Regions from separate parts of the Miniphocaeibacter halophilus genome, predicted to be linked through region 2. Evidence: a T-box and tRNA genes for the amino acid it is inferred to sense, from the RefSeq annotation. Region 2 holds a T-box; the other holds one or more tRNA genes.
What was found. The T-box of region 2 lies ahead of JFY71_RS03115 (proline--tRNA ligase). A T-box ahead of a tRNA ligase gene usually reads a tRNA of that ligase, here a tRNA-Pro.
Positions count from the first base shown of each region.

Region 1: it has a tRNA-Pro gene. The T-box ahead of JFY71_RS03115 (proline--tRNA ligase) is inferred to sense a tRNA for this amino acid. The anticodon was not compared.

Region 1 is NZ_CP066744.1:2,284,741-2,291,641, forward strand. It holds gene JFY71_RS11440 (hypothetical protein) at 780-1,076, opposite strand; tRNA gene JFY71_RS11445 (tRNA-Pro) at 1,684-1,760, opposite strand; gene JFY71_RS11450 (ABC transporter permease) at 1,839-2,912, opposite strand; gene JFY71_RS11455 (ABC transporter permease) at 2,896-4,062, opposite strand; gene JFY71_RS11460 (ABC transporter ATP-binding protein) at 4,071-5,006, opposite strand; gene JFY71_RS11465 (response regulator) at 5,102-5,740, opposite strand; gene JFY71_RS11470 (sensor histidine kinase) at 5,718-6,866, opposite strand.
Region 2 is NZ_CP066744.1:636,780-643,680, forward strand. It holds gene JFY71_RS03105 (MATE family efflux transporter) at 1-424, shown strand, start outside; gene JFY71_RS03110 (nitroreductase family protein) at 466-1,206, opposite strand; gene JFY71_RS03115 (proline--tRNA ligase) at 1,207-2,949, opposite strand; T-box leader at 3,110-3,299, opposite strand; gene JFY71_RS03120 (zinc-ribbon domain-containing protein) at 3,337-4,236, opposite strand; gene JFY71_RS03125 (nitroreductase family protein) at 4,364-4,879, shown strand; gene JFY71_RS03130 (ISL3 family transposase) at 5,228-6,529, shown strand; gene JFY71_RS03135 (sensor histidine kinase) at 6,683-6,901, opposite strand, start outside.

The sequences.
Region 1 (6,901 bases), 750 kb from region 2:
ATATATGTTTTATATATTATACCCTTCTTGTGTAATTTTATTAATGTAATATCAAATTATACACAATAATTTATATTTAAAATAATATATTTACATAAAAAAGGGACAGATTTTTCTCTGCCTTATCTTCCTCTATTTCTATTGTTCACTTCCCTCTCCACATACGTCTATTTAAGCCGTTCAGTTTAAAAACCATCATATAAAGCGATATTATTGAATATTATTGTAAGAGTACTAAAACTATAGCTTGATTTAAGTTTACAACTTAATTTCAACAAAATAAGTTGTAAAAATAATTTTGTAAATTTTATCGGCTAAATAAGTTATTAAAAAAACCAGAATTGAATTTCAATTTTCTAATCTGGAAAAGCCAAATTTTTATGGAACACTATAATTAACCACTTCTTTTTGAAAGCGTCTATTCGTATTCTCTTCTGATATAGTTCATATTTAAAAATTTAATCACTAACAATATTATAGATTTAATAAAATACATATTGAAATAAAAAGCCATAGATTTTCATCTTACATATTACTATTAAATAAAAACATAACTAATAACATACAAAAAAAGCAAAAAAACCATTAATATAACCTTTATAAATACCTTAAATTTAAAATTTACTATAAAATATAGTAGTGTAAATACTAATGCAGTCTTAGATACTGTTTCTACTTCATATCCAATAAAAATCAAGTTGCTGAATAATATCAATATCGCCGAGAAAGTAATGATATTCAAATTTTTATTTTTATTCATCTTATCTCCTAAATTTATACTATTTAATTATTTCTAATATACCTTCTATAGTAAAAAACTCTAAGCTTACAGTCATAGAAATAAAATTATTAATAGCTACATATAAAAAAATCAATCCTCCCACTAATATCAACAATTTCAATCCTCTAGTTTCTGGTTTAACTAAGACATTAAATATAGTGAAAATTAATGCTACACAAAAAGATACCTGTACCTGTTCTGCAAATATATACCTATAATATTGTAAAATATAATTGATCATTATAAACATAATAGTAAAAAACAAATAAATTATTTTTTTATTACTTTTTTCCATCTTCTTCCCTCTTTTAATATAGATTTTTATTTAAATATAATGATTAAAAAAACCTCACCATCTAAATCTATAAATTATAGAACTTTGCTCTATATCTCCTCTCAGAGCAGCATTTTCCTGTGAGTTGTATGTCCAAAATATGTAAAATCATTTGTAGATCTACTTGTTAACATCATAGCATGTTTTGGTGGAGCATATCCCACTGTACTTGTCTAGGCTAACTATAAAACATCCTCTTTCCAGAAAGTACTATTTTACAAAAAACTATAAATAACACAACTGGCAATACCACAATGTTCCACCAAATATTTTCATTTAATCCTATATCTATCTAAAAATTAAAATGATTTTATAACTTTGAACATATTTAATAAAAATAATAGCTTATAGCATCATAAAAAAGACCATAGAAAGAAATTAATGAATTTTAAGACTGAATCATGCTCTAAAGATGAAATAAAGGAATTTATGTATCAATTTAACGATTTTGAAAAACTTGTAGATTAAAATAAAAAAACCTACTCAGTATATTTGTATATCAAGTAGATTTATTAATAGTATTATTAAATAAATAAAAAACCAACCTTTCAATTGAAAGATTGGTTTATGGTCGGGGTGAGAGGATTTGAACCCCCGGCTCCATGGTCCCAAACCACGTGCGCTACCGGACTGCGCCACACCCCGCCGAAGTCATCATTAACTGACGACTTTTTTATTATAATACAATTTTAAAAATAATGCAAGCTTTTTTTTAAATAAATTTTAAATATTTTGCAATTTTTCCAATTTATTACTGCCAAATGTTAGCAATACAAGGGTCATAAGGACTATTGGGATTAAGTTAATTAAATTATTTGTTTCTACTGTTACTATAATCCAATACAAAGGATTTAAATAAAATGCATACTCAGCCCAATTAGGTATATTAACATTATTTAAATAGAATGTCGATGTTATGAAAAATATTATACCTACTACTAATGGCACCATTGAAAGTACTATTTCTTTTTTAGCTATTCTTGTTATTAGTATTATAAATGATAATGAATAGGCTGAAATGGAAAATATCATTAAAGTCAATTTAAACAATTCTATATTTTCTGTTTGTAAAACTTTAAATCCTATTGTTGTCATTATGCTAAATATAGTTCCCACTAATGTTAAGTAACTTAAAAAGATTACAAAGATATTCATAAAACTTCTATTTGGTGATATTAAAATTCTACTTAAGACTTTTGTCTTACTAATATTTATAATATCCTGTCCTATTTGTCCTATAAATGAAATTATAAAAAAGCAACATAATATTAAAATAATCATAGCATATCCGTCTACACCTGTTTTATTGTTTATAGTTTCTACATTAACTTCTGTTTCAATATTTAAAGAGTCGGTATCTATATTATTATTTTTCAAGTAGTTTTTTTCTAATAATTCACTTATTTTATCGTTAATTAATTTATCTTCTATTTGAACGCCTGAATCATCTACGAATAACTTTTCTACTTTTGGAAATTTATTATTTTTTAAATCTTCTGAAAAATTTTCTCCTATTAAATAAACAATACTTACGTCGTAATTCTCTAATAGTTTTGTTGCTTCTTGCCTGTTTTTTATTATATTAGGATTCTCTCCAAAAACTTCAAGTAGTTCTTCATATTGGTTTCCCTTATCTTCGATTACTACTCCTAGGGTGTTATAAGACACTCCACTGTTGTTAAACATAAAGAAATATAATAAATACATGAAGGCAGGCATAATTACAAATATAAACCATATTTTAGGACTTTTAATTAGTCTTTTTATATTTGCATAAAAATTATTTAATAATTTCATAATTGCCCCCTATTCTTTCTTTTTCTTTAATTGTTATAATAATTGATGAAGCAGTAATACATACAGCAATTACTATTATATGAGGAATAAATGTTTTTAAAGAAATATTATTATTAAATGCATTCATTAATGGATCTAAGAATATTTTATTAAAATTAATATTGCTTAATTTTTCCATTATGGTTCCGGAAAACAACTTTTCTACCGGTCCTAACATCCCACCAAAAACCAATTGTAAATACATTGCAATATTTGCTATTACTATTGCTACTTCTTTTTTTATATTTTTAAATAAAAATAATATAAATCCTACTGTAATGGAAATTATCAAAATTGCTATAAAATACATTCCCAAATTTTCCGTAAAAGCCTTCCCTAAAACCCTATATATTAGAATATAAACAAAGGCAAACAAAATTAGTATAAAAGAATCTCCAAATGTATCTACTAAATTATATTTTATTTTATTGACTGGAAGCATATCAATCCTTTGAAATAAAGCTGTTGTTTCTGATAATTTTTTACTACCTACTACTGCTGATACAAGATAGTTTAAAAACAGAAACTGCATTAAGGTCATTGCGTAAAAACTTTGACTTGTTAATTTTGATGATGATTCTATTTTTCTATTTTCTAAAAAGGCAGTGTTTTGTATTTGTGTTAAATCGTTAAAAACTTTTTCTTTTAAGTTTTCTTCATTTAAGGATTGTGATATTTTATTATTTTCTATTGATTTTACTATTCCGTTTCCTATTGAATTTAAAACACTCTCAATTGTCTCAAGACCAAATATACTGGAATTATTTCCTATAGTTTCTACTGTTATATTAAACTTACCACTTTCTAATATTTCATTTTCAAATTCTTTAGGAATTGTAATTAAATAATCTCCTTTTTCTTCAACTTTAAAGAACTTTTTCATTTCTTTGTCCTCAAAGGTTTTTTCTAATATTTTTGAGTAGTCTGATTTGTCTTTGTCCTTAATTGTTATACTTAACGGATTAGTTTCAATTTCCCCTGAAAACAAGCTGGTATTAAAACTTGAAAGTAGCAAGGAAAGGCCAATTGGCATAACTAAAAAGGTAAAGAAATATGATGCAAAATTTTTCTTTATAGTGCTATAAAATTGTTTAAGAGTTGCTATTATCATAAAATCACCTAATCCCTTAGTTTCTTTCCAGTAAGATTAAGAAATATTTCTTCTAAGTTTGAATCTTTTATTGTAAAATTTTCTATAGTTAGATTCCTATTTTCTATAAGCTTAAAAATACTTGTAAAATTCAATTCCTTCTTATTTACCTTAACTATGATTTTATTTTCTTCAATTTCACTATTTAAAACCCCTGTTATTAAATTCAGCTCTTCAATAATTCCATTTTCTATTTTATTTAAATATATAGTCAATATTGAACTGCTGCCATACATGGATTTTAATTCACTTTTCTCACCGTATGCAATTTCTTCGCCTAAGTCTATAATAAATATTTTATTACATAGGGCTTCAATTTCTTCCATATAATGTGATGTGTAAATTATTGTTGTTCCTTCTTTGTTTATTTTCCTTAAATAATCAAATATATTGTTTCTAGATTGAGCATCCACACCTACTGTTGGTTCATCTAAGATTAAAAGGTCGGGTTTATGTAAGACAGAACAACCTAAATTAAGTCTTCTTTTCATTCCCCCTGAATATTTTTGAACTTGTTTTTTGTCTTTAGGATCGAGTCCTATTAATTCAAGTACTTCTTTAATTCTCTCTTTTAATACTTTTCCTTTCAGTCCATACATTCTTCCAAAATACTCTAAGTTATCTCTAGCCGTTAAATTTTCAAAAATTGCTAGTTCCTGAGGAACAAGGCCTATTCTTTTCTTTATTTCTATACTATTATTTTTATAATTCATTCCAAATAATTCTATTTTTCCGGAATCCTGTCCAAGTAATCCGCAAATTATTTGTATTAAGGTTGACTTACCTGCACCATTTGGTCCTATTAGTCCAAATAAATCCCCTTCTTCAACCTCCATGCTTATATTATTTAAAACTTTTTTATTATCATAAGATTTGTTAATTTTATCTACTTTTAAAATATTCATCTAATACCTCCTAAGCTATATACTACTAGATTTCAATTGAATTAAATACTGCCTTAAGTAACTAAAAACCATGACTTTAGTCATGGTTTTTAACATTATCTTAAATTATTGTCATAAGCAAATATTACAATTTGCGTTCTATCCCTTAATTCCAGTTTCTGAAGTATTGAAGAAATATTGTTTTTTACTGTTCCCACAGATAAATATAGTTGATTGGCAATTTCTTGGTTACTATGTCCTTCAGCTATGAGTTTTATAATCTCCAATTCCCTGTTTGTAATATTATAATCATCAATATTTGCTTGTATCTTAACAGAGTTTTTACTATTTAATATTATTTCAGACACCTCACTATTTAAAACTACATTTCCATAATAGGCCGATTTTATTCCTCCTATAATGGATTCCGGGTCACTGTCCTTTAGTAAATAACCGGAGGCTCCTAATCTTATTGCTTCATTTATATATTCTGTGTCTTTAAAAGTTGTAAGTATTAGTATCTTAGTATTTCCTTTTCCATAGTCATTTATTAATCTAATAGCATCTATACCATTTGACTTTGGCATACGTATATCTAAAAGAATTACATCTATTTCCTTTTCCTTAAACTTTTCAAAGGCTTCTTTTCCAGAACTTGCCTCTTCTACAATTTCTATTTCCTTGTCTAAAGAAATTAATATTTTTAAACCTTCCCTTATTAACTTTTCATCATCAACTAACATTACCTTTATCATATTTACCTCTATAAAAAACTATATTTATTAGAAAACCCTTTTTTTTTCCTGTTTCAATTGTTAAACTACCCTTATGTTCCTTAACTCTTTCCTCTAATGCCGTTAAGCCTATTCCCTTTTTTATTTTTTCTGAACCTAGACCATTATCCCTCATACTTAAAATTATTTCATCTTCTTTATAAAATAAATTAATATCTACTAATGAAGCTTTACCATGTTTTATACTATTGGAAATAAATTCTCTTACTGCATTTACAAATACTTCTTCTAAATCATTTGGAATAGGGTATCTTTCAGAAGAAAATTTAAATTTTATATTTAAACCGGTTAGTTTTGAATTTTGATTAATTATTTCTTGAATTAAAGTTATTAATTCATCTTTTCCGGTGTTTTGTGGTTTTATTCTACGAAGTACCTTACGAATATCGTTTAAAGCTTCTGTGGCGTAATTTCTTAAGTTTCCACTTAATTCTGAAGCCTTGTCTCCATTAATTTTAGCTAATTTTTCTATAGCCGATAATTGAATTATAATAGCAGAAAGTCTATGACCAACGCTGTCATGAATGTCCCTTGAAATTCTATTTCTTTCCTTATTCGTATATATTTCTTCTAGAAGAATATCCTTATTTCTATGTTCATTAATTAATTCTTTTTTATCTATAATCAATTCGTCGATTTTGTTTTCCATTGTTTTTATTTTTTTATTTTGCCTTAAAACATAACCTAAAGTAATTGAGAAAATAAAAATTGTAAAAAGAGTAAATATATTATATATATTTAAATTTTGTCTTAAATAGTATATGCCTATTCCAATTATTAAGATTATATAAAAACCGGCTATCCGAGCTTTTAACTCCTTTAATACATCAAGTATGGGATTAACCATATAAATGGTTATCATAGTAATATCCCTTTGAGCTAAATATAGTCCAAATAAAATCTCCAATAATATTAAAAAGATTTTTGTATTTTCATTAAATTTTTGATAATTAGTTAGATGAAAAAATATAATATATAATAACAGTATGGAAAAATTAACTAATGTCATACTTTTGTTTAAGATTGAAAATACAAAAGCAAATACTATTATTATATACCTTAATGAATATTCTAAATATTTTGTCATTATTTTATCCTTTAAATACCATTTTATATTACAAC
Region 2 (6,901 bases):
GGAAAGAGTTTTAGGTGGTTTTAAATTACTTTTAAAATACAGTTTAATATATTCCTTATCCCTATGGGCTTTTGTAATGATATTCCCAAAATTATTTGCCAGCATGTTTACAAATAATATTGAACTAATTAACTATACTAAAACTGCCTTACGTATTTATTTAGCAGTGCTTTTCATATTTGGAATTCAAATAGCATGCCAAATGACCTTTACTTCCCTAGGAAATGCTAAAGAGTCAATAATGGTTGCAATTACTAGAAAATTTGTATTATTAATTCCTTTTATATATATAATGCCTAGAGTCTTTACATCTAATAAGGCTTTTGCAGTATATGCAGCAGAACCGGTTGCAGATATTTTAGCTGTTACCTTTACAGTATTACTCTTTAGAAAACAATTTAAAAAAGCCTTGGATAAAATATAATTATATTCGGTTATATAAATGAATTTAAAAAAGACGATAGTTTAAAAACCATCGTCTTTTTTAAATTCATTTATATATTTTTCACTGGAACGATTCATTTCCTCTGAAAATTTAGAATTATATTTTCTTTTACAAAATTTTCCTATCCAATTTTCAAAAGTATTATTTCCTATATTATGTCTAACTAAATCTACCAGCTCTTCATCTTTTAATTCCTTATAATTATTTTCATGAACTATTGTTTTAATACTAGGTCTTTTTGGTTTATTTCTTACTTTTTGATTTTCTGTAGGATAACCATATACTGCCATTGTAATTGGAAGGACGTTTTTCGGTAGTTTTAAAAGTGCCTTTACCTTCTCGTAATTTTCCAGTATATCTCCTATATAACAAGAGCCAATTCCAAAACTCTCTGCTGCCACTACGGTATTTTGTGCTGCTATTACCGTATCTGAAATTGAAAGAAGCATATCGCCAAATCCTAATTCTCTAGGTTGACAATTTCCATATTCATATAGATCATACCATTTTTTATAATCTGAACAAAAAACCAATACCAAGGAAGCTTTTGCTATAAATGGTTGATTATCACATAGAATAGCCAGTTCATCCTTTATTTTTTGATCTGTAACTTTTATTATTGAATAAAGTTGTTGATTTCCGGCTGAAGGCGCTTCGATTGCTGCTTTTAAAATTTCATTTGTTATTTCTTCTGGAATATCCTTTTCAATATATTGTCTTACAGATTTTCTGTTTTTAATTTGTCTTATTATTTCGTTCATCTATCTATAAAATGTATCTAAGTATTTTAATTCTGATGAAATTTCCTTCATTACTTCTTCTATTGCTTCTTCTGATGAAATTTCTTTATTTACCATTTCTTTTCTTGTTGAATATTCAACTATATTATCCGTTGCACCTTTTCCAACGGTTATTCTAAGAGGTATACCTATTAAATCCCTATCGTTGAATTTTACTCCAGCTCTTTCCTTTCTATCATCTAAAAGAACTTCTACTCCTTTTAAAACCAATTCTTCATATATTCTATTTCCCACTTCTATTTGTTCCTTATTTTTGCTATTAATAACAGTTACAATCACATGGTAAGGTGCAACGACCAATGGCCAAATTATACCTTTTTCATCGTGATTTTGTTCAACCACTGCTGTAACAGATCTTGTAACTCCTATTCCATAGGAACCCATATAAAAATATTTTTCTTTTCCATTCTCATCTAAATACTTTGCATCTAAACTTTTGGAATATTTAGTACCTAATTGGAAAATATTACCAACTTCTATTCCCCTTGCAGATTTTAATACAGAGCCTGTATTAGGATCAATGTCCCCTTCTTGAATCATCAATAAATCTTTTGCAATTTCTCCATTAAAATCCCTGCCGAAATTCGCATATCTATAATGATGATCCTCTTCATTTGCTCCAATAACAACATTTCGCATTTCCGTTAACCTAGAATCTATTATAACCCTTACATCCTCCGGTGTTTTTTCCGTTGGTCCTGTAAATCCTGGAGCGGAATTTAAAAGATTTACGATTTCTTCATCATTCATCATAGCAATTTCATGTTCCGGAGCTCCTAAATATGAAACTAATTTCGACATATTTAATTCCCTATCACCTGGAATAAAAACTAATACAGGTTTTCCTTCAACAATTAAATCAATTGCTTTTGCACAATGACTTTTTGGAACTTCCAAGTAATTTGCAACATCCTCTATTGTCTTACAATTAGGTGTTGTTACTTTTTCCATAGGTAAAACAGTAATATTTGAATCGTCAACAGAATAATAAACTTCTGCCTTTTCATCAGTTGCGGCAAAGTCACTATCTTCACTATAAAATATTACCCCTTCTCCAACATCTGAAAGAGCAATAAATTCATGAGAGCTATTTCCTCCCATTGCTCCTGCATCTCCTGCCACTACTTTGTAATTTAACTTTAGTCTATCGAATATAACTTCATAGGATCTCCACATATTCATATATGCTTCCTTCATAGTTTCTTCATCTGTGTCAAAGGAGTATGCATCCTTCATTAAAAATTCTCTAGCCCTATTTATTCCAAATCTAGGTCTTTTTTCATCTCTGTATTTTGTTTGAATTTGATAAATATTTAAAGGAAGTTGTTTATAACTTTTTATCTCTCCCTTAATTAAAGTTGTAAAATATTCTTCTGCCGTTGGTCCTAAACAAAATTCCCTTGAATTTCTATCATGTAACTTAAACATTTCCGGACCAAAGGTGTCCCATCTACCAGATTGGTCCCAAATTTCTCTTGGCTGTAAAGCAGACATTAATATTTCCTGAGCTCCAAAATTATCCATTTCTTCCCTAACGATATTTTCTATTTTTCTTACGACCCTATATCCTAAAGGTAGGTATGAATAAATACCGGCTGCTGATTTTCTTATCATACCGGAGCGTAATAATAATTTATGACTGGCTATTTCTGCGTCAGCCGGATCTTCCCTAAGTGTTGGCATATAAAATTTCGACATTTTCATAATAATAACCCCCTATTATTTACAATTCATTTCTATTTTCTTACTTATCTACAAATTAATATAATTTTTATAATATCTTATAGTTTAAACAGCTTCCTTTGACCTACCTACAACTTATTAGGTAAAATTGGTAGGTCATAAAAAAAGAGTCCTTCACCTAACAGAAGGCGAAAGACTACGCGGTACCACTTCATTTAATCCTATGGATTATCTCTAAAGCTATAAGGCACAACCCTGTATGTTTTCATACATCCTCTAAGATAGGTTCATTAACTTCATTTAAAAGTTTTCACCAACCACTTTCTCTCTAAAAAAATCCATTAATTACTATTTCTCTTCTTTGGAATAAATTGATTTTATCATAGGTAAATATTTTTGTAAACTTAATTACCAATAGTTCCTTTTCCACTTTCTATTACTCATAATGGAAACAATTAATAAAATTATCCATCCAATTATTGTCCAACTTAATAAGATACATAAAAAGAATAATGGAATTTTAGCATTACCCTTACAATTGAAAAATGGAAGCAATAAAAACAATATAATAAATAATATGCCAATATTAATTATTTTATCTCCTAAAAAGGATAAATCAATAGAAAAAATTTCCATTAAGTAATACCTTGCAGGCTCTACCAAAACCGTTGATAAGACTAAAGACATAATTGTCACTAAAATATTATATATAATATTTCTTATTCTTTTCCAAATTCGTTTTCGTCTTTTTTTCTTTTCTATTCTCTCTTCTTCTAGCTTTTCGTTAGAATAATCTTCCTTCCTTTTTCTATTATCTTCCTTTCGAAAATTAGAAAATCTACTTCTTGGTTTTTCTTTTTCTTCATCATTATTTTTTCTTGGTTCGTCATTTATGGAAGATTTGTCAAAATATTCTTTTTTCTTTTCTTTGTTCTTCTTAATACTATCAAAGAGGTTGTAATCTGACCTTTCAAATAAAATTCTTTTTTTTGTATCCTCTAAATCATCATCTTCAACATTATATCTACTGGTTTCGTCCTGATATTCAGCGTGAACTTTTTTGTTTTTATCTGTACTAATATCTATTTCTTCTAATTCCTCTTCAACTTCATCCTTCGATAAAAACTGACTAAAGTCATATTTCCCTTCTTTTTTCTCCATATCCGTTTCTATTTCATAATATTCAATTGTTTGTGTACTTTGACTTTTCTCTTTATTATTTTCTGTAAAATTCTCAATTGGTTTCCCACATGAAATACAGAACTTATAATCTTTTTCTATTTTTTCGCCACAGTATTTGCAACGCATATTAACTCCTTATAATAAACAATTATTTGATATTAAGTAATTATATCATATGAATCTTTTATAAATTGTTACATTATTTCAAAAAATATTGAAAAACTGATAAAATACTATAATAAGGGGTGATTTCATGAATAATTTATTTCTAAATAGACGTTCTGTAAGGAAATTTAAAGATAGGAAAGTTGAAGAGGAAAAAATTAATAAAATATTGGAAATTACATTAACAGCACCATCCGGAAGAAATAGAAAGCCATGGGATATTATTGTTGTAAATAAAAGGGAGCTTATTAATAAAATTGCAGATGCCAGACCTGAAGCTATTAGTTTTCTTAAAACTGCACCTTTAGCCATGGTTGTTGTTATGGACCTAGAGTCAGGCACCGCTATTGCCGACGGAGCCATTATTGCTTCCTATATACAGCTTGCTGCTGAACTGGAGGGCCTAAATACCTGTTGGGGACATGCCTTTGAAAAAATCAATCTAAAAGGCGAAAATGTAGAAGAAAAAATTAGAGAAGTACTAAATATTCCTGAAAATAAAAATATACTTTGTACTATAGGAATTGGTTATGGTGATGAAGATAAAGAACCTCATGATATTAAAAATCTACCTATGAATAAAGTACATTTTAACAAGTATTAAAAAGATAATACAATTAACAAAAACCCAGTAAATTATACTAAATTCAGGCTGTTGACAATAAAGTATCAACAGCCTGTAATTAATTGGACATTAAGTTACTATTATAAAAAATTAATGTCCATCTGTTGATATTAGTTATCAGATAATATATAATAATTATAAATATATTATAGACTTTTTAATAATTTCTATAATATATTTTTTGTTTTTATTTAGGTTCTATAATTTATGGTGTTGGTGAAGAAAAATGAAAATCTTCTCCAGCACCATTTTTTTATAAAAAAAGAGACATAACAACCATTTTTCCGATACAATAAATTCACTACAAAATACCAATCGGAGGTCATTATGTCTACAAGTAATTATATCTTAGATTTCTTAGGAATAAAAGATAAGAATATTAAATTTATTAAATTCAGCAATAACATGAGAAAGAACAATGTAACATATAAAGTTATAGACGCTAAACTTTCTTATACTCCTAATGTTTGTCCAATTTGTGGAAATATGGACAAGAATGCAATTATTAAGCACGGAAATAAAATATCAAATATTAAACTTCTTCCACTAAATGGAGATCCTACTATTTTAAAATTAAGAAAACAAAGATTTTTTTGTAAAGAATGTTCTCATACTTTTACAGCAAAAACCAATATTGTAGAGAAAAATTGTTTTATTTCAAATAGGGTAAAATTACATATAACTGAAAATCTAACTATGAAAATAAGTCAAAAGGATATTGCTAGGTTAAATTACGTATCTTCTAATACTGTTAGTCGTTCTTTAGAGGCTAATTATAAGGCTTTTAGAGTTAACAAGTCATATCTGCCTGAAACTTTGTGTTTTGATGAATTCAAATCCACTAAAGATGCTAAGGGCAGTATGAGCTTTATCTTTTGTAATGGTGATAGGAAGAATTTTAATATTATAGATATTGTTGAAAATCGTACTCTCCCTTATTTAACTAAATATTTTAGAAAGTTTACCTATAAAGCAAGAGCAAATGTGAAATATATTTGTATAGATATATATAAACCTTATATGTCATTAATTAAGGATGTTTTTCCTAATGCTCAAATAGTTTTAGATAAGTTTCATATTGTAAATCTTATTGGCAGGGCTTTGTTAAAAACAAGGATTGAAATAATGAAAAACTTTAGTACTTCCTCTATTGAATATAAAAGACTAAAAAGATATTGGAAGCTAATTCAAAAGGATTCTTCTAAACTTGATATAATCCACTTTAGTAAATGGACACATTTTAATAAGTGGAAAAGCACATCTGATGTAGTAAATGAAACTATAGCCGTTGATGATAATTTAAAGAAAACATATGAGGTTTATCAAATTCTTTTATCTGATATTAGATGTGAAAATTCTAAAAGATTAAGGGAACATTTAACTTTATTTAAGGATACAGTAAGTGAACAAATGGAAGTAGCTATAAACACCTTGTTAAAATATTTTGAATATGTGAAAAACACTTTAAGTACGAACATTACAAATGGACCCTTGGAAGGTACTAATAATCTTATTAAAAGTATAAAAAGAATAGCTTTTGGATATAGGTCATTTTATAATTTTAGAAATAGAGTTTTTATAATTAAAAATTTAATGAAGCCAATAGAAAATTATCAGGCAGCTATATAGCTGCCTGATATAAAAGTAGTTTGTTATTTTATTGTATACCAACACCATTTGACAAAGAACCTTTATTTATAATTGTTTTAAACAGAAAAAGAACACTTTTTTGTATAACCTCCTAATCCTAGTTTTTGGTCTAACTTTTAGGGGCCTTACACCTTAGTGTTCTTTTTGATTTAAATCATTATTTTCATTTAATGGGAAACTAAATTTAAATGTACTTCCTTCACCTAACTTACTCTTTATTTCTATTGTACCATTATGGACTAGGGCAACATGTTTAACAATAGCAAGTCCAAGTCCTGTTCCCGATTTTTTCCCTCTGGCTTTATCTACAACATAAAACCTTTCAAAAATTCTATTTATATCTGTTTCTTT